Linked DNA regions of Hahella chejuensis KCTC 2396. The protein of the gene in region 2 binds, or shares a complex with, the protein of the main gene of each other region. Links are inferred from orthologs where the notes say so. Each region holds a gene or a part of one and is shown on either strand. Other genes may lie near its edges.

Region 1 (10,320 bases), 3.5 Mb from region 2 along the record:
TTCCACTTCAAAGTCCAGCGTATGACCTGCAAGCGGATGATTGAAGTCAACTGTCACCATGTCGTTTTCAATCTGCTTGATCACGCCAGGTAGTTCCGCCTTGGCGGCGTCAGCAAATGACATCACCACCCCCACTTCCAGGCCTTCCTTATCAGGGAAGCTGTCCAATGGGAACTCCTGAACATTATTGGGGTTCGGCATACCAAACCCCTTCTCAGGCAAGACGGAAAAAGTCTTGCGCTCTCCCGCCCGCATTCCTCTCAGCAGCTCTTCGAAACCTGCTGGAAGCACGCCGTCGCCGTACTCGAACTCACCCGGTTGGCCAGAAAAAGTTGAATCCACGACTTCGCCACTCCCCAAGCGCAGCTCAAAGTGCAGAGTGATAAGCGTTCCAGCGCCGACAAACATTTCAGTCATTGCATTATCTCGTTAATTACTTATCTTCCGTCGCACCGGAAGGATTACGGAATACATCAATCGCAATCATGAATGCGCCAATAGTAATAGTGGTATCCGCAAAGTTAAACGCGGGAAAGTTATATCCGCCATAGAAAAAGTGCAAAAAGTCAACGACATACCCTAACACAGCCCGATCGTACAGGTTGCCTAAAGCCCCCCCCAGAACCAAACTGAGCGCGCATGCCATCCAACGCTCCTCACGAGTTAAGCGAACCAGCCAAAGCACCAACACCACACTCACTACAGCAGCCAGAATAATAAAGAACCAGCGCTGCCACCCTGACGCATCCGCCAGAAAACTGAACGCCGCGCCAGTATTATGCAGCAGCGTGAAGCTGAAGAAGGGCGCGACAGGCACAGATTCACCCAGAACCATATTTGTACTCACGTACCACTTGGTTCCCAGATCAAGGACAATAACAGCCAAGGTCAACCACAACCAACGCAGCATGCCTGGATTCACTTTTTGCATTTCGCCTCCGCCTTGACTGACTTCACTGGCCCGCGCATCCATTAGGCATATTTCCTTTCTTCTCCTGAGCCATCGATATTTTCGATGCAGCGTCCACACAGATCCTCATGAGACCCGTGCGCGCCAACATCTTCGCGATGATGCCAGCAGCGGCCACATTTCTTGTGTTCAGAACTCCTGATGCCCACACGCAAACCTTCTGTTTCCGTAGCGACAGAGTTGGACTCAGACGCGTCCTCTACGCCAAAAACAGATGCTCCTGATGTAATGAACACAAAGCGTAACTCTTCACCTAATGCATTCAGGTCATGCTGCATCTCAGGAGTAGCAAACAGGGAGACTTCCGTTGTCAGTGAACCTTTCACCTTCCCCGCATTACGCGCTTCTTCGAGCGCTTTGTTGACGGATGTTCTGACCCGCAGCAGGCGGCTCCAATAATCGCGCCCCATCTCAGATCCTTCAGCCAGAGGCTGCAAACCTTCATAGAAAGTTTCAAGGAAGATACTTTCTGCGCGCTGGCCTGGAATATAAGACCAAATTTCCTCAGCAGTGAAACTCAGTATCGGCGCAATCCAACGCACCAGCGCCTCAATGACGTGATACTGTGCGGTTTGCGCTGAGCGGCAACCAAGGCTGTCCAGCTTCATGGTGTATTGACGGTCCTTGATGACGTCAAGATAGAAGCTGCCGAGCTCTACAGAACAGAAGTTATGCACTTTCTGATATACCTGAACGAAGTTGTACTGCTCGTAAGCCTTCTTCAGTTCTTCCTGCAGCAACCAGGCGCGGTCGACAATCCAGCGATCTAACGCCAACAGATCATCCATCGCCACCATGTCTTTAACCGGATCAAAATCGTTGATATTCGCCAGCAGGAAGCGAGAAGTATTACGAATTCGGCGATAAGAGTCCGCCGTACGCTCCAGGATATTCTTCGACAACACCATCTCGGCGCTGTAATCCGTCGCCGCAACCCACAGCCGTAGAATATCCGCGCCAAGTTTGTTCATGACTTCCTGGGGCTCAATGCCGTTCCCCAACGACTTGGACATCTTGTGCCCTTTTTCATCCACGGTGAATCCATGGGTGAGCACCTGCCGATATGGAGCCTTACCTTTGATCGCCACAGCCGTCTTCAAAGAAGATTGGAACCAGCCTCGATGCTGATCAGAGCCTTCCAGATACAGGTCCGCTGGGAACTGACCCAGCTCTTCCCGCTGCTCCAGAACCGCGCTATGCGTGACGCCTGAATCAAACCACACATCCAAAGTGTCCGTCACTTTCTCATAATTCTGCGCGTCAGCGCCCAACAGGTCTTCCGCATTGATATCCCACCATGCGTCAATACCTGTTTTCTCAACTTGTTTGGCGACTTCTTCCACCAATCGCGCGGTATCTGGATGCAGCTCCTGGGTTTCTTTATGGACAAAGAAAGCGATGGGAACACCCCATGTACGCTGGCGAGAGATACACCAATCCGGACTCTGCTCAATCATCGCCTCAATGCGGTTTTGTCCCCAGGACGGAACCCAACGCACCAGCTTGATTTCCGCCAACGCCTGATCACGCAAGCCTTGTTTATCCATACTGATAAACCATTGCGGCGTGGCGCGGTAAATCAGCGGCGTCTTGGTTCTCCAGCAATGCGCATAGCTGTGAGTGATTTTCCCGTGGCTTAATAAACGCCCGCGCTCTTTCAATACTTCAATAACATGATCATCAACTTTGTAAACATGCTCTCCCGCGAATAGCTCAACGTTATCCCGGTACACGCCGCGGTCGTCCAGCGGATTGATAGTTTCAATGCCGTATTTGTTGCATACAGCAAAGTCTTCCATACCATGGTCAGGGGCGGTATGAACAACGCCAGTACCTGCATCCAGAGTGACATGATCCCCCAACAACGCAGGAATGCTACGCTTATAGAACGGGTGAAGGAATGTCTTGCCCTCAAGGTCCTGTCCAGTGCAGCGCCCTACTACCTGATAGTCCTCCACACCGCAGCGAGCCATCACAGACTCAAGCATTTTTTCCGCTACGATCCAACGTTGCGGACGACCATCAACGCTGCACTGCGTCAGGGCGTAATCGATCTCCGCTCCCAGTGACACCGCCAGGGAAGCAGGCAAAGTCCAAGGAGTTGTCGTCCAGATAACGATGGAAACCGCCCCTTCGCCAGATGCGTCAGCGAACGCGCTCAGTAGGTCTTGCTCATTTTCGGCGGGATAGCTGACATCAATGGAGTTTGAGGTCTTATCTTTATATTCAACCTCTGCTTCCGCCAGGGCGGAGCCGCCAACGACACTCCAGTAGACCGGCTTGTAACCTTTCTGCAGGTGTCCGCTTGTCGCGATCTTGCCTAGCGCCCGGATGATGTCCGCTTCAGTTTTGAAATCAAGGGTCAGATAAGGTTTGAACCAGTCGCCAAAGACGCCCAAGCGAATAAAATCTTCTCGCTGTTTGGCCACCTGCTCCAAAGCATACTCACGACATTTCCGCCTGAACTCTTTATAGCCGACCTTGTCCCCAGCGCGACCGATCATCGTTTCGACTTTGTGCTCAATGGGCAGACCATGGCAATCCCAGCCAGGAACATAAGGCGCATCGTAGCCCGCTACAGTCTTCGACTTAACGATGATGTCCTTGAGTATCTTGTTAACCGCATGCCCCAAGTGAATATTGCCATTGGCGTATGGAGGGCCATCGTGCAGTATGAACTTTTCACGCCCCTTAAACTCTTCTCTAATCTTCTCGTAGAGCTCAATATCTCCCCAGCGCTTCAGCATATCCGGCTCGCGTTGAGGGAGATTGCCACGCATGGGGAAATCGGTCTGAGGAAGATTAAGGGTGTGCTTATAGTCGCTCATAATTTACCTAATATGCCAAAGTCAGGATTTTGCGCCTGCCATCCACTTACATTTACTGTTTTCACTTGAAAGCCATCTTGCGGCGGTCAATTCGCTTGCTGCGACCGCCAAACAGCAGAGCCCAATCATGCTTGATGAACGTAGATTAAAGCTCTTCGCCACACATCATGCAGATTTTTCTTCAGCCTGCGCCACTGACGCTATGCAGTGGCATAGATTGCAGTCGCCTCTTGGCGCCTTCAATATCTCTTTGTATCTGCGCCTGTAACTGCTCCAGCCCACTGAACTTGCGTTCATCACGCAGTTTTTCAAGAAATTGCACATTTATTCGCTGACCATATATATCGTCGGCATGCTCAAATAGGTGCACTTCCAAAGCAGGAGTCACTCCCAAACCATCAATGGTAGGACGAACGCCAATATTAGCTACGCCAAATCGCACGTGACCTGTAGCCAGCGTCGTCTTAACTAAGTAGACGCCAGACAGCACTGGTCTTTTACGCCCTAAAGATACATTGGCTGTCGGCGCGTTCAACTGTCGCCCCAGCTTACGTCCATGCACCACGCACCCTGTAATACTGTAGGGCCTTCCAAGCAGGTCTTCCGCTTGCGTAAATTCGCCTTGCGCCAGTGTGGCGCGAATTCGCGTACTGCTGACACGCTCACCCTCTACTTCTACAGTGGGCGTATTTTCAACACTAAAGCCAGAGACCAAGCCAGACTTTTCCAACAGCCGAAAGTCTCCAGAGCGATCGCAGCCAAAACGAAAATCATCGCCAACCACAAGGTGCTTAACATGAAGCCCCGTCACCAGAACGTCGTCAATGAATTGTTGAGCCGTCAGGCCGCGCAGTCGGCGATTAAACTGAAGACACAACAGATAATCCACATTTAGGGCGGCGATGGCATCCAGTTTCTCACGGAACCGCATCAAGCGCGGCGGAGCGTCCAACTTCTCAAAAAACTCACGCGGCTGCGGCTCAAACACCATTACCACGGCGGGAACGCCCATACTTTCAGCCCTAGACTGTAGCTGACTGATTATGACTTGGTGACCAATATGCACGCCATCGAAGTTCCCGATAGTCGCCACACAGCCAGAGGCGAATGGTTTTAAGTTGTGCAGTCCCCGAATCAGTTTCATGCGTCTACAGCGGCCATGCAAAAGCGCGATTATAAAGCATGTGGCGCCCACTGCCCAATCTATGAAATCGCATTTGACGCATGACCTTCATCCGCGAATGAAAAATTGACGAGGACGAACGCCCAACACATAAAGAGAAGCGAAATAACTCAACCCGCCTGCACCGCAAATTCCCAGCAACCAAAACGCCCGCGTCGCAGTATTCGCCGAAAACCAGAAGCTCTCAACAGGCGACAAGACAACAAGGACCAGCGCCATCACGACGTTAGCGACCAGAAGACGCAATAAAAACAGCCCCCACCCGGATTGGTGCTGAAGCACCCCCGCCCTCACCAGCCCGCGCCACAACAATCCGGCATTCAATGCTGCGGACAAAGATGTCGCCAAAGCCAAGCCCGCATGCGCCATCGGATAAATCAATGCGAGATTGAAAACCATATTGGCGACCATCGCCGCAATCCCAATCTTTACTGGCGTTCTGGTGTCTTGCCGCGAGAAGTAGCCGGGGGCCAACACTTTCACCAACATAAAAAAGGTTAAGCCAAGAGAATAGGCCTGCAAGCTTTGCGCAGACATTTTCACGTCAAAGTCCGTCAGCGCCCCGTGCTGAAACAATGTAGCAATCATAGGTTGCGCCAGCGTCATTAAAGCCACTGCCGCCGGCAAACCAATCAGAAGGACCGCGCGAATCGCCCAGTCAAGCGTGGCGGAAAAGTCTTTGGCGTTATCTGCCGCATGTTTTCGCGACAAACTAGGCAGAATCACGGTCGCAATCGCTATTCCAAAAACACCCAAGGGCAACTCTGATAAACGATCAGAGTAGTACAGCCAGGAAACGCTCCCTGTTACGAGAAAAGACGCCAGTATTGTGTCCAGAAGAAGGTTTATTTGGCTAACCGACACGCCAAACATCGCTGGCGTCATCAATCGCAAAATCCGACGAACGCCCTCATGTTTCCTATCCACCTTTGGCTTTGGAAGCAATTGTAATCGTGATAGAAAAGGGAGCTGGAACAGCAATTGGGCCATCCCTGCGATTAACACCCCCCAAGCCAGCGCCATAACAGGCTCATCCATATACGGAGTAATTAAAAACGCTGCGCCAATCAGCGATAAATTCAGCAGCACAGGAGTAAACGCTGGAACAGCAAAATAGTCGTAGCTATTTAATATCGCGCCAGCAAACGCCGTCATTGAAATAAGCAACAGATAAGGAAATGTCAGACGCAGCATTTCTACTGTAAGCGCGAACTTATTACCATTATCCAGGAAGCCTGGCGCGAATAACGCCGCCAGCACTGGAGCAGCAATTACAGCTATAACGGTAATGGCCAACAAAACCAATCCTAGCGTACCGGAGACATTATCCACCAATGCCTTTACCGCAACCGGCGACTGCTTCGTTCGATATTCGGACAATACCGGAACAAAAGCCTGTGAAAAAGCGCCCTCCGCAAACAAGCGGCGCATAAAGTTTGGAATTTTAAACGCCACAAAAAAAGCATCGGCCCCGGCTCCTGCGCCAAAAAAGTTGGCGATTACAATGTCCCGGGCCAAACCTAACACCCGAGAAAGCATCGTCATCAATCCGACCAAGCCACTGGACCTCAACAACGACGGAGTAGGCTTTTCTTTAGGCGTATCTGCTGCGCTCACGAATAATTCATACCTGGGAAAATTGAGAATAGCGTCGAAGGACAGACGAAAGCCCCTCGATTGACAGGCGGCACATCCTATCATGCAAGAGTTAGCGGAAAAAATAGACCACCCAGCCGCCACGCTTTCATTGAATGAAAAACAATCATTTTTTTTGCCATAATCGTTGACAAATGGCCACGAAAGCGGCATATTTCCGCGTCATTTATTTCGGCGACACCAACCGACAGCATTCGAATATTGAGGAGTTTCAAGGTGGCGAACAATCCTTCATCCAAGAAGCGCGCCAGGCAGCAAGTAAAACGCCGCGCTCACAACATGAGCCTGCGCTCCATGGTACGCACATACATCAAAAAAGTTAGCGCCCAGATTGAGCAAGGCAGCTATGACGGCGCAACCCAAGCACTTACTACTGCAGCGCCTATCATTGACTCCATGGTCAACAAAGGCATTTTCAGCAAGAACAAAGCTGCTCGCACCAAGAGCCGCCTAAACGCCAAAATTAAGGCGTTAAAGGCTAGCTAAGTTCTCCTGAACAATAAAAAACCGGCTTAGGCCGGTTTTTTATTGTCTGTTTTCCAGATAGGGCTACAGCATAACCAAATTATCCCGATGTATTAGCTCCGGCTCATTGATATAACCAAGAATGGATTCGATTTTCTCAGAAGCCACGCCAACAATTCGCACCGCCTCATCTGCATCGTAGTTCACCAATCCCCTGGCGACCTCATTGCCCTGTAAATCATAGCAGCTCACCATTTCTCCACGCTGAAAACCACCATCCACAGACTTGACGCCAACAGGCAGCAAACTCCGCCCCTGTTGAGTTAAGACACGCACAGCGCCATCATCAAGCACCAGCCGTCCCCGGGTTTTGAGATGCCCAGCCAGCCACTGTTTACGAGCAACCCATCGCTCCTGATCAGGGAGCAATAACGTCCCCAACTCATCGCCATTACGCAAGCGAGTAAGGACCGAATCGATTCTCCCGCCTACAATGACCGTTGCAGCCCCAGATCGACTCGCCAAACGCGAAGCGCGCAACTTGGTGAACATTCCACCTCGACCTAAGGCGCCAGAACTACCAGAAGCCATACTGTCCAAAGCAGTATCATTAGCCTTGGCCACCCCCACCAAACAGGCATCCGTATTGGAGCGCGGGTCCTTATCGAACAAGCCAGACTGATCCGTCAAAATGATTAAATGGTCCGCCTCGACCAAGTTCGCAACCAGAGCAGCTAGCGTGTCGTTATCTCCAAAGCGGATTTCGTCCGTCACCACCGTATCATTTTCATTGATAATGGGAGCCACTCCCATGTCAATTAAGGTACATAACGCCCCCCGAGCATTCAGGTAGCGCTTACGGTCTGATAGATCTTCATGAGTCAACAGTATTTGGGCGGTCTGCATGCCATGGCGCTTGAACTGCGCCTCCCAGGCCTGCACCAGCCCCATTTGCCCTACAGCTGCAGCGGCCTGCAGCTCATCCAGCAATTTGGGACGCTCTCTCCATCCCAAACGACTCATCCCTTCCGCAACGGCGCCAGAAGAGACAATGACCACCTCCACGCCATCTTTGCGCAAAGCAGCCAACTGATCCACCCACAACCCCATCGCATCCAGGGCCAACCCTCGCCCATCATTAGTCAGCAATGCACTGCCGATTTTAATCACCCAGCGACGAGTCTCCCGCAGACGCGCCCTCGCCTGCGATTCGTTTAATTGTCCTAGTTGCAACCTGACCGACATAATTCACACGTCCCCATAAATCCAGTTAAGGCGCATAAAAAACTTCAACATCTTCGTCATCATCGTCGTCATCCGACTCCTTCGCTTTCTTTCTCGCCAGACGACGCTGCTCGTTTAGGAATTGAATACGCTCACGAACTTCCTGATCCATTTGCTCGCGATTCAAGCGATCCGCTTCAGCCACTTCCGGATCATCACGCTCTTCCTCAGCTCTTCGCTCAATCCAGGTCATAATATCCTGACAAAGACGCTGCAAGCCCTCACCCGCCAAAGCGGAAATCTCATAACTAGGACCGGACCAGTTCAAACGCTTCAAAATATCAGCACAAATTGCTTCCTTCTCATCCTCAGCCAACAAGTCCGTTTTGTTGAGAACCAACCATCTATCGCGGGCAGCCAGCGCCGGACTAAACTTCTCCAACTCCGCCACGATTTTTACCGCCGACTCGACAGGGTCCGACTCATCCAAAGGAGAAACGTCCACTACGTGCAGCAGGAGGCGAGTGCGAACCAAGTGCTTGAGGAAACGTATGCCCAGTCCCGCGCCATCAGCCGCCCCCTCAATCAAGCCCGGGATATCAGCCACCACAAAACTACGATGCGCCTGCACGCGTACAACGCCCAGATTGGGGACCAGAGTCGTGAAAGGATAGTCCGCCACTTTAGGCTTGGCGGAGGAAATACCGCGAATCAACGTTGATTTACCCGCATTGGGCAAGCCAAGCAGACCCACATCCGCCAACACTTTCAACTCAAGACGAATATTTCTCGACTCTCCTGGCTGCCCAGGCTTGGTTTGACGAGGCGCTTGATTAACACTGGACTTATAGCGAGTGTTGCCCAAACCATGAAAGCCTCCCTGGGCTACTTTAATTTGCTGTCCGACTTCCACTAAATCGCCAAGCACCTCATCAATATCCGTATCGATAATAGTGGTTCCCACCGGGACCTTAAGCACCAAGTCAGCGCCACTGGCGCCAGTACAGTTGCCTCCACGACCACTTTCACCATTCGCCGCCTTAAACTTTCGCGTATAGCGATAGTCAATGAGCGTATTGATAGACTCATCCGCTTCCAGAATGACAGATCCGCCATCACCACCGTCACCGCCATCCGGTCCGCCCTTTGGCACATACTTTTCGCGACGAAAGCTCAAACAGCCATTTCCACCTTTACCTGCTTCCACGTAAATTGTGGCCTCATCAACGAATTTCATGCCTTTTCTCCCAACAATTGCAATTTTGCCGGCAACCTATGCCAGCGATTACCAACATCTTTATAACACAAGCTTCACGCGAGCACGGCGCAAACAAAAAAGCTCCGCAAATGCGGAGCTTTTTAGCGTTACGGGTCAGATTTATTCCGCAGCGACAATACTGACTGTTCTGCGGTTTAACGGACCACCAACGTTAAACTTGACAAAGCCATCTTGCTTGGCGAATAGAGTGTGGTCACGACCACAACCTACGTTCTCACCAGGATGAAACTCTGTGCCGCGCTGACGAACCAAAATGTTGCCAGCTTTAACGAATTGACCGCCAAAGCGCTTGACGCCAAGTCGTTTGGATTCTGAATCGCGACCGTTACGGCTACTACCCGCCGCCTTCTTGTGAGCCATGTTATTACTCCTCTAGATTAGTTGCCGTATCAGCCGGTAATACCGGTGATCTTAACTTCAGTAAACCACTGACGGTGCCCCATACGCTTCATATGGTGCTTACGACGTCTGAACTTGATGATGTTGACCTTCTTGTGACGGCCATGAGCTACAACCTCTGCAGTCACTTTAGCGCCTTCAACAACAGGAGCGCCTACTTTAACATCGTCTCCGTTGGCGACAAGCAGCACTTTGTCGAACTCAACAACACCACCGGTTTCAACTTCAATTTTTTCCAGCTTAAGGCGCTCGCCTTCTTTTACGCGATGTTGCTTACCGCCACTCACGATAACTGCGTACATGAGATAAATCTCCA
Region 2 (10,369 bases):
ATACGAAAGGCTTCAAAGCCTTGCCTATTTATGGCGTAGAAAAAGTCTTTGTCTCCGCCGAGGCGTTGGAAAAGTTCGCCCTCAGCGCGGATGAACTGAGCATGCCCGTTGAAGTTCTGCAGCTCAGCGCCATTAAAGAAAAAATGGCGGCGGCGGATCATATTTTCAGCTTTTGAGTCGTCTTCTTTAATCAACCATTACATCAATAATCACAAATCACAAATCACACGCCATGGTGTTACATATATTCAATAAAGGCATTCGCAATCGCGAACTGCTTAAGACCTGCGCCGATTTGGCAGGACCCGATGACAGTCTGCTTTTGATTGAGGACGGCGTAATATGGGCCAAGGAACATAAAGAGAACGCGCTGTTACAGGGGCTGCTTAATGCAGGCGTCAAAGTGTATGCGCTAAAGGAAGACTTGACGGCGCGGGGCATTGTCGCGGCGGACGCCATTGCAATAGCGGACTACGCGCAGTTCGTCGAGCTGACCGAGCGCCACCCTCGCAGCGTCTCCTGGTTCTAAAGCCATACCTCAGGACAAAAGCGGAAGCTACCCTATGACGTTACAGGACCTCCCCCTGGATAAAGACGGTTTCCTGGTCAACTTGAACGACTGGAGCCCCACTATCGCGGAAGAAATCGCCGCACACGAGAATATCGCTCTGACTCCCGAGCATTGGGAAATCATAGATGTGGTGCGGGATTTTTATGATGAATTCGGCCTGTCCCCGGTCAATCGCGTTCTGGTGAAAACTACTGGGGCCAAATTGGGCCAGGATAAAGGCAATAGCATTTATCTGATGAAACTGTTTCCTGGCGGCCCCGCCAAGATCGCATGCAAAATCGCAGGGCTCCCCAAGCCTAACAACTGCCTGTAAACAAGGAAATTCCATGCTGAATGAAAAGTTTCCCAAAGAAAGCAACGAACATGCTTTCGCTCCTTTTATCAGAGCATTAGGTAAAGGCAAAAAGGGTTCTCGCTCATTAACCCGCGAAGAAGCCCGCGCCGCCATGGGAATGATACTGGACGGCGAGACACTGGACCTGCAGCTGGGCGCTTTTCTCATGCTGCTGCGGGTAAAAGAGGAAACGCCGGAGGAGCTGGCGGGGTTTGTGGAAGCGGCGCAAGCCAGATTCAACGCTCCCAAGCTGAAAGTAGACATTGACTGGAGTTCCTACGCAGGCAAAAAGCGCCACCAACCCTGGTTTCTATTTTCCGCCCTGCTACTCAGTCAGAACGGCTACCGCATTTTTATGCATGGTTCAGAGGGGCACACGCAGGGTCGCCTTTATACACGCTCCCTAGTGGAAACCCTGGGACTGCCTGTAGCCGCAAACTGGAGCGAGGCGGCAAGCGCTATTGAAAAAGACTATTTCGTGTATATGCCACTGCAAAGCTTTTCACCGCGTTTGCACGACATCATTCAGATGCGCTCAATTTTAGGCCTGCGCTCCCCTGTGCATTCCATGGCGCGCCTGCTTAATCCACTTCATGCATCGCTGGTTATGCAGGGCATCTTCCACCCTCCTTACAACCCCATTCATCAGCTCAGCGCCAATCTGCTGCAATACCCCACGGCCGTCGTTATCAAGGGCGAAGGCGGCGAAGTCGAACGTAATCCGGACGCTCAGTGCATCGCCCATATCAGCCGCCAGGGCGAAACCTTTGAGGAAACCTGGCCGCCATTATTTGCGCAACGCCATCTTAAAGCAGAAGCGCTCTCCATTGAGCACATGCTTAATGTGTGGCGTGGAGTTGATGAAGATGAGTATGCGGAAGCCGCAGTGATCAGCACGCTTGCCTTGGCGCTGAAATATATTGGGAATAGTCAGTCCCAGCAGGAAGCGCTGGAGATCGCCGCCGAATGGTGGCGCAAGCGGGATAAACAAAGATTCTAACGAAACAAATATAGAAAGGGCGAACATTGTTTCGCCCTTTTCTCGTCTATTCTCTATGGCCTGTCCTGGCCCATACGCTTAAGAGTAATAAGCGTTGTCTGTAACCGTATGATCAGTGGCGTCGCGAACGCCCTTCAGCTCTGGAATTTTCGACAACAGCGTTTTCTCGACGCCTTGCTTGAGGGTGAAGTCCACCGCCGAACATCCCTGACAACCGCCGCCGAACTTAAGCACGGCGACATCGTCAACCACTTCAACCAGAGACACTTCGCCGCCATGAGAGGCTAATCCGGGGTTAATTTCGGTATACAGGATGTAATTGATACGATCAGGCAGCGGAGAGCTTTCGTCCACCTTGGGCATTTTAGCGTTGGGCGCTTTGATAGTAAGCTGACCGCCCATGCGTTCGGTGTTGAAATCGACTAAGGCTTCTTCAAGGTATGGCAGACTGTTTTTATCCAAATACAGAGTAAAGGCGTCAAACTCGACTTTTTCATCATCCTTTATGATCTCTTCCGGCTTACAGTACGCCAGGCAGGTTTCCGCATATTTGGTGCCCGGCTGCGTCACGAACATGCGCACGCCCATGCCCTCGGTTTTTTGCTTTTCCAGTAATTGCGCGAGGTAGTCGCGAGCCGATTCTGTGACTGTTACCATTCCTATATAGCCCCAAAGGTGATTGATGCTGTGAATTGTAGAGCAAAAGACTCGTTGGTTAAAGCCTTAGCAAATTAGTAGGATTTAGCCGAAGCGGGCATTTTCACCACCCCCACATCGCCCTCACTTCATTGCAAAAGGCTTCTTGGCCCTAGGCAAATAGGGCATCTTATGGCTTAATCTGCTAATATTTTCCCCCTTTAGAATCATAATGACTACGGCTAGGTTTTTCACATGCTGACGCGGATCCAACGAGTAGAAGCCCTTAATGACTCCCTGAAAAAACGGATATTGATACTGGATGGCGCCATGGGAACCATGATTCAGCGCTACAAACTGGAGGAAGCCGATTATCGAGGCGAGCGCTTCAAAGACTTCCACCGCGATATCAAAGGCAATAATGACCTGCTTTGCCTGACCCAGCCGCACATAATCCAGGCGATCCACAAAGCCTATCTGGACGCAGGCGCCGACATTATTGAAACCAACAGCTTCAACGCCACCTGGGTGTCTCAGGCTGAGTACGGTCTGGAAGACATCGTCTACGAGCTGAATGTCGCCAGCGCCCAGGTCGCCCGCGCGGCGGCGGACGAGAAAACCGCAGAGACGCCCGACATTCCCCGTTTCGTCGCGGGCGTGTTAGGTCCTACGTCCCGCACGGCCTCCATCTCTCCGGACGTCAACAACCCCGGTTATCGTAATGTGGATTTCCAGACACTGGTGGACAACTATTACGAAGCCACCAAAGGCCTGGTCGACGGCGGCAGCGACATTATCCTGATCGAGACTATATTTGATACGCTCAACGCCAAGGCCTGTATTTACGCGGTACAGCAATATTTTGACGACCACGGCGTCGAGCTGCCGATCATGATTTCCGGCACCATCACGGACGCTTCCGGACGCACGCTGTCCGGTCAGACCGCAGAGGCGTTCTGGAATTCCGTGGCGCATTCAAGACCGATCAGCATCGGCCTGAACTGCGCGCTAGGCGCGGACGCACTGCGTCCTTACGTGGAAGAACTGTCAAACCGCGCCACAACTTATATCAGCGCCCACCCCAACGCCGGCCTGCCTAACGAATTTGGCGAATACGATCAAACACCGGAAGAGATGGCGGCGATTGTGGAAGGCTTCGCCCAAGATGGTTTTGTGAACATTATCGGCGGCTGCTGCGGCACCACGCCGGATCATATCGCCGCCATCAAAAAGGCCGTCGAGAAACACGCGCCACGCGCCATTCCCGACATCACTCCGCGCTTGCGCCTGTCAGGACTGGAGCCTTTTACGCTCACGGATGAAATCCGTTTCGTCAACGTAGGCGAACGCACCAACGTTACCGGCTCCCGCCGCTTTCTGCGCCTGATTAAAGAGGAGTGCTACGAAGAAGCGCTTGATGTGGCCCGCGATCAAGTGGAAAACGGCGCCCAGGTCATCGACATCAATATGGATGAAGGCATGCTGGAATCCGCAGATGCGATGAAACTATTCCTGAACCTCATCGCCTCCGAGCCGGATATTTCCAAAGTCCCCATCATGGTGGACTCTTCAAAGTGGGAAGTGATTGAAGCAGGCCTGCGCTGCATTCAGGGCAAAGCCGTGGTTAACTCCATCAGCTTAAAAGAAGGCGAAGCGGACTTTATCGCCAAAGCGAAATCCTGCATGCGCTACGGCGCAGCGGTCGTGGTCATGGCGTTTGACGAAGCCGGCCAAGCCGACACCTATGAGCGCAAAACAGAAATCTGTAAGCGCAGCTACGACATTCTGGTCGGCCTGGGTTACCCACCTCAAGACATCATTTTCGACCCGAATATCTTCGCCATCGCCACCGGTATCGAAGAACACAACAATTACGCGGTGGACTTCATCCAGGCCACCCGCTGGATTCGCCAAAACCTGCCTTACGCCAACGTGTCCGGCGGCGTCAGTAACGTCTCCTTCTCTTTCCGTGGTAATGACACCGTACGCGAGGCGATTCACTCCGTCTTCCTGTTCCACGCCATCAACGCCGGCATGAACATGGGCATCGTCAACCCCGCACAGCTGGTTATTTACGATGAGATTCCCGCTGAGCTTAAGGAATTGGTGGAAGACGTCGTTCTGAACAAACACCCCGACGCCACCGAACGATTGCTGGAAGCCGCTGAGCGCTACCGCAGCACTGGCGAGAAGAAACAGGAAGAGAGTCAGGAGTGGCGCTCCTGGCCTGTCACCAAACGTCTGGAACACGCGCTGGTGAAAGGCATAAACGCTTACATTACTGAAGACACAGAGGAAGCGCGGCTGGCGGCTGCGCGCCCCATCGAAGTAATCGAAGGCCCCCTGATGGACGGCATGAACGTCGTCGGCGACCTGTTCGGTTCCGGTAAAATGTTCCTGCCGCAGGTGGTGAAAAGCGCACGCGTCATGAAACAGGCGGTGGCGCATTTGATTCCATACATTGAGCAGGAAAAGGACGCCAAAGAGAAAGCCAAAGGCCGCATCCTGATGGCCACGGTCAAAGGCGATGTGCATGATATCGGCAAGAATATCGTCGGCGTCGTTCTGCAGTGTAACAACTATGAAGTTATTGACCTGGGCGTCATGGTTCCCTGCGAAAAAATCCTGCAGGTCGCCAAAGAGGAAAATGTCGACATCATAGGCCTCAGCGGCCTGATCACGCCATCATTGGATGAGATGGTGCATGTCGCCCGCGAAATGCAGCGCCTTAACTTCAAGATTCCTCTGCTGATCGGCGGCGCCACTACTTCCAAGGCGCACACCGCCGTCAAAATTGAGCCCGAGTACAAGAACGATGTGACGGTTTACGTTACTGACGCCTCACGCAGCGTCAGCGTCGCCACGCGACTGATGAGCGACACGCAAAAGGCGGACTATGTGCAGAATATTCGCACCGAATATGAAGACGTCAGGGAAAGAAGAAAAAACCGTGAGCCTTCCGCCAAGCCGATTCCGCTGGTTGCAGCGCGGGATAACCGCTTCCAGGGCGACTGGAGCGATTACACGCCGCCTGCGCCCACGTTCACCGGCGTGAAAGTATTTGACGACTATCCGCTGCAGGAGCTGGTCGATTACGTCGACTGGACCCCCTTCTTTATATCCTGGGACCTGGCGGGTAAATATCCGCGCATTCTGGAAGACGAAAAAGTCGGCGAGGCCGCTCGGCAACTGTTCCAGGACGCCCAGAAAATGCTGTCTCACATTATCGACAACAACCTGTTGAAGGCGCGCGCAGTAGTAGGTATCTGGCCGTCCAATCGCATCAGCGACGAAGACACGGTTCTTTATACGGATGAAAGCAAATCAGCGCCCCTGACGACGCTTAGCCATTTAAGGCAGCAAACCCAGCGGGAACAAAATCGCCCCAACTATTCCCTGGCGGATTTCGTCGCCCCTGTCGAATCCGGTAAAGACGATTATATCGGAGCCTTTGTGGTGACAGCCGGCATCGGCGCGGAAGAACTGGCGAAACAATACGAAAGCCAACACGACGACTACTCCAGCATCATGGTTAAAGCCCTTGCGGACCGTCTGGCGGAAGCCTTCGCCGAACGCATGCATGAACGCGTGCGCAAAGAGTTCTGGGGGTATGCGTCCAGCGAGCAACTGGATAACGAAGCGCTCATCAAAGAGAAGTACGCCGGCATTCGTCCCGCCCCAGGCTACCCTGCCTGCCCGGATCATACAGAAAAGGCCAAGCTGTTCAGCGTGCTTGAGGCGGAGCTGCATACCGGCGTCAAACTCACTGAGCACTACGCCATGTATCCCGCGGCGTCCGTCAGCGGTTGGTACTTCTCTCACCCGGAAGCCCGTTATTTCGCCGTAGGCAAAATTCAACGGGATCAGGTGGAGGATTACGCCGCCAGAAAAGGCATGACCTTACAGGAGGCGGAGCGCTGGTTGTCGCCTAACCTGGGTTACGATCCCTCCAGCGCACGCTGATCGCCAGACGGAATATGACGCCCCATTCCTGGGGCGTCAGCGCATATAAAGTCCGGCTTTTCGTATCCCTGGTTTTGTTATTAATATGCTAATAACCAAGTGGATTGACGCGCCTGCGTGGCGACAAGCCACAATAAACTAATAGAAGGAGTCTATTTGCATGGAGGACTAGTATAAGAAGGAGCGCCCGTCGGAAAATCAGGCCAACCTGAACGCGGACGTCAAAATAATAATACGAGCGAGTATGGAGAGCATCATGAGCAATGTATCCGAGCACAAGGAAAAAGAGCAAAAACCCTCTCTTTGGCAGCTAGTCGTAAGTGTTTTGGGAGCGGCCTTCGGCGTTCAGAGCAGCAAGACCAGGGAGAGAGACTTTAAACAGGCGGACCCCAAGGCCTACATCATAGGCGGGATTGTTTTTGGAGTGTTGTTCGTGTTGACGTTGGCGCTTATCGTTAAGCTGGTGCTGAGCAATGTCACATAAGTCCATTAAGCTCATCTGCGCTTTGAGTTAAAGCATCAGCAGACCCGCCAGACAAAGTGAGGATGAGAACAGATGTCCCCACTTTGCTTCATTGGTTCATCTCACATCAGGGAAACAGGAAAAACGGCTCGATAATCCGCCCGGGATGAAATTCCGCAGCAGTCAGTGCCCCGCCACCCAGATCACCATCATGGAAGCAATGCTGAGTATCAGCACCACTGCGGCGATGGCGTCCACTTTGCTGTCGGGATTTGAAGTCGCGTTATGATTATTGTTTTCTGACACAGTCCAGCTCCTTTTTTGATGTCCGGATTGCACATAAGGTATGTACTGGTTTGTTTTAAACCACATTTTTATTAAGTGCAAGCGCTTATCCAGAGCAACGCCCATAATCCTGACGCCTGCGCGGCGGCTAGCCGCGGGAGACAGAGCCAGGCCCTGCCGTTTCAGACAAATAGAAGGAAACTATTTGTCTGCCTGATTAATATAAAGGCGTCCGGCAGTTAGAAGCGCCCCGCCATATTCATATAATGAAAACGAATTACCATATAGATAATCAATCATTTTAATTATAAGTATATCCTGCTAAATTGGCGCCCATTCAATGGGTAATTGAAACTGTCAGGTAGTGTCAATGTATAGATACGACGATTACGATCGCCAGATCATCAAGGAACGAGTCAAGCAGTTCCAAGGGCAAACGGACCGTTTTTTCGCCGGTGAGCTCAGCAACGAGGAGTTCCTGCCCCTGCGTCTGCAAAACGGGTTATATGTGCAGCGGCTGGCGCCGATGCTGCGCATCTGTATTCCATATGGCATGTTGTCTTCCACTCAATTGCGTAAATTGAGCGAAGTGACGCGCAAGTACGATAAAGGCTACGCCCACTTCACTACCCGGCAGAACCTGCAGTTGAACTGGCCGTCTGTCGAAGACTCTCCTAAGATTCTCGCCGAACTGGCGGATGTGGAGATGCACGCGGTGCAAACCAGCGGCAACTGTATTCGCAACACTACCACCGACCAATTCGCAGGCGTAACGCCGGAAGAGATTGTAGACCCTCGCCCCTATTGCGAGATCATTCGTCAATGGTCCACCTTCCACCCGGAATTCGCATTCCTTCCGCGTAAATTCAAAATCGCCGTCAACGCATGTCCAGACAGCGATCGCGCAGCTATCCAGGTTCACGATATCGGCATTCAGATCGTCAAAAACGCCGCCGGGGAAATTGGCTACAAGGTATTGGCGGGCGGCGGACTGGGCCGGACCCCCATGATCGGCTCCGTTATTCGTGAGTATCTGCCGGAGCTGGACCTGCTGACTTACCTGGAAGCCATCCTGCGGGTATATAACCGTTACGGCCGTCGCGACAACAAATACAAGGCGCGCATCAAAATTCTGGTCAAGGCCATGTCTCCGGAAGTCTTCGCTGAAAAAGTCGAAGCGGAATGGGAACGCTTAAAAGACAGCCCCACCAAGCTGACGCTGGCGGAAATTGAACGCATTAAGTCATTCTTCACAGAACCGGCCTATCTTGCTCTGGAAGAGCAGCCTGTTGCGTTGACCGAGCGTCTGGCGGAAAACAAATTTTTCAGCAACTGGCATCACCGTAATGTCGCCCAGCATAGGAAACCCGGCTACGCCATTGTCACTCTGACCTTGAAAAAGCTGGGAGTTCCTCCCGGCAACATTACGGACAAGCAGATGGACCGTCTGGCGGAACTGGCGGACCAATACAGCTTCGGCGAAATGCGCATCACCCATGAGCAAAACGTGGTGCTGGCCGACGTTGAACAGAGCAAACTGTTCGAGCTGTGGGAAGCCATTAAATCACTTGGTTTCGCCACCCCTAACCTGGGTACGCTGACTGATATTATCTGCTGCCCTGGGGGCGATTACTGCTCTCTCGCGAACGCCAAGTCCATACCGGTGGCGGAGGCGATTCAGGAGCGTTTCGACAACCTGGATTACCTTTACGATCTCGGCGATATCGACCTGAACATCTCCGGCTGCATGAATGCTTGCGGCCACCACCATGTCGGCGCCATCGGCGTCCTGGGCGTGGATAAGAAAGGCGAGGAGTGGTATCAGGTATCCTTGGGCGGCGCCTCTGGACAAGATGCGTCTCTGGGACAAATCCTGGGGCCGTCGTTCGCTCGCGAACAGATGGCGGACGTCATCGAGAAAATTCTTGATGTATATGTCTCCAGCCGCAATGACGACGAACTGTTTATCGACACCTTCCGCCGCATTGGCATCACCCCGTTCAAGGAGCGCGTTTATGCCAAACCTAATTAAGAACGCGGCGGTTATCGCTGACGATTGGGCTGTTCTGGACAAAGCTGATGCGCCTGCGGAGCAAATCGTTCCAACCGGCAAAGTGATCATTCCTCTGAGCACCTGGCTGGCGCAGAAAGAGCAGTTACAGACGAGAGAGCCGGCACAAACCGGTCTCTGGCTGGATAGCGATGAAGAACCTGATGCAATCAGCGCAGACCTGGAGCATTTCAACGTCATCGCTGTGAACTTTCCAAAGTTCGCCGATGGTCGCGGCTACTCCATCGCACGCATCCTGCGCGAGCAGCTTCACTACACTGGCGAACTGCGCGCAATTGGCGACGTGCTAATGGATCAGCTTTTCTACATGAAGCGCTGCGGCTTTGACGCCTTTGCGGTGAGAGCGGATCGCGACGCGGAAAAAGCCCTGGCGGGCCTGGCGGACTTTACCGTGACCTATCAGGCGTCAGTGGACCAACCGGACCCGCTGTTTCGTCGCAGAATGCACTAACACCAGTGCAGGCAATGCTTAAGGGTGGCGTCGTCCACCCTTTTTTGCGCCTGGATGGATGAGTCTTTTCCTTCTTAGAACAACAGGTTGTACTTTGACAGAGGCGGAGACTGCCGATACTCTTTGGTAGAAGCCGATAGCGGAGCATCCATGGAAATTAATATCGTCTACTCATTCTTTCTGATCTTTTCCGGCGCCGCAGTTTTGGCTTCCGTCGCCTTGTTCACGCGACAACCTCTCATCCTCGCTTATATCGTTCTTGGCGCTTTGGTGGGCCCTTACGGACTGAGCCTGATTAACAACTTTGGGCTACTCGCGGACATTTCCGAAATCGGCATCATATTTCTGCTATTCCTGCTTGGCTTGGACATGCAGCCGAAAGCGCTGCTACATGTACTACGCAAGGCGACGCTGGTCGCTCTGCTGAGCTCTTTGGTGTTCGCCGCTATCGGCTATGTGATCGCCATCGTATTTGGCTTCACTTCTTACGAGGCGATGATTGTCGCGATAGCGGCCACTTTCTCCAGTACGATTATCGGCATCAAGTTATTACCGACTACGGTTCTGCACCATCGCCATGTCGGCGAGATGGTGG

The links.
Region 1: the proteins of HCH_RS11515 (region 2) and cgtA are in contact, whole or in part, in a crystal structure (PDB 8BFT), measured with the Escherichia coli proteins. The link is inferred for Hahella chejuensis KCTC 2396 from one-to-one orthologs.

What each region holds. Positions count from the first base shown.
Region 1 is NC_007645.1:6,066,217-6,076,536, forward strand. Bases 7,469-10,320 are described here. They hold cgtA (Obg family GTPase CgtA), read right to left. Parts: upstream 9,564-10,320; coding sequence 8,373-9,563; downstream 7,469-8,372. Other genes in these bases: proB (glutamate 5-kinase), read right to left, coding at 7,469-8,347; rpmA (50S ribosomal protein L27), read right to left, coding at 9,705-9,965; rplU (50S ribosomal protein L21), read right to left, coding at 9,995-10,306. Outside these bases: fkpB (FKBP-type peptidyl-prolyl cis-trans isomerase), read right to left, coding at 1-417; lspA (signal peptidase II), read right to left, coding at 434-973; ileS (isoleucine--tRNA ligase), read right to left, coding at 973-3,798; ribF (bifunctional riboflavin kinase/FAD synthetase), read right to left, coding at 3,980-4,942; murein biosynthesis integral membrane protein MurJ, read right to left, coding at 5,030-6,598; rpsT (30S ribosomal protein S20), read left to right, coding at 6,854-7,123; more of proB, read right to left, coding at 7,187-7,468. UniProt on the Escherichia coli protein: An essential GTPase which binds GTP, GDP and possibly (p)ppGpp with moderate affinity, with high nucleotide exchange rates and a fairly low GTP hydrolysis rate.
Region 2 is NC_007645.1:2,601,263-2,611,631, reverse strand. What follows is about bases 1-2,901. They hold HCH_RS11515 (glycosyl transferase family protein), read left to right. Parts: upstream 1-897; coding sequence 898-1,905; downstream 1,906-2,901. Other genes in these bases: metH (methionine synthase), read left to right, coding at 2,797-2,901; nfuA (Fe-S biogenesis protein NfuA), read right to left, coding at 1,984-2,562; HCH_RS11520 (TusE/DsrC/DsvC family sulfur relay protein), read left to right, coding at 564-884; tusB (sulfurtransferase complex subunit TusB), read left to right, coding at 233-529; tusC (sulfurtransferase complex subunit TusC), read left to right, coding at 1-176. Outside these bases: more of metH, read left to right, coding at 2,902-6,504; HCH_RS11500 (DUF2970 domain-containing protein), read left to right, coding at 6,761-6,988; HCH_RS35005 (hypothetical protein), read right to left, coding at 7,151-7,273; HCH_RS11490 (nitrite/sulfite reductase), read left to right, coding at 7,623-9,284; HCH_RS11485 (DUF934 domain-containing protein), read left to right, coding at 9,268-9,774; HCH_RS11480 (cation:proton antiporter), read left to right, coding at 9,925-10,369.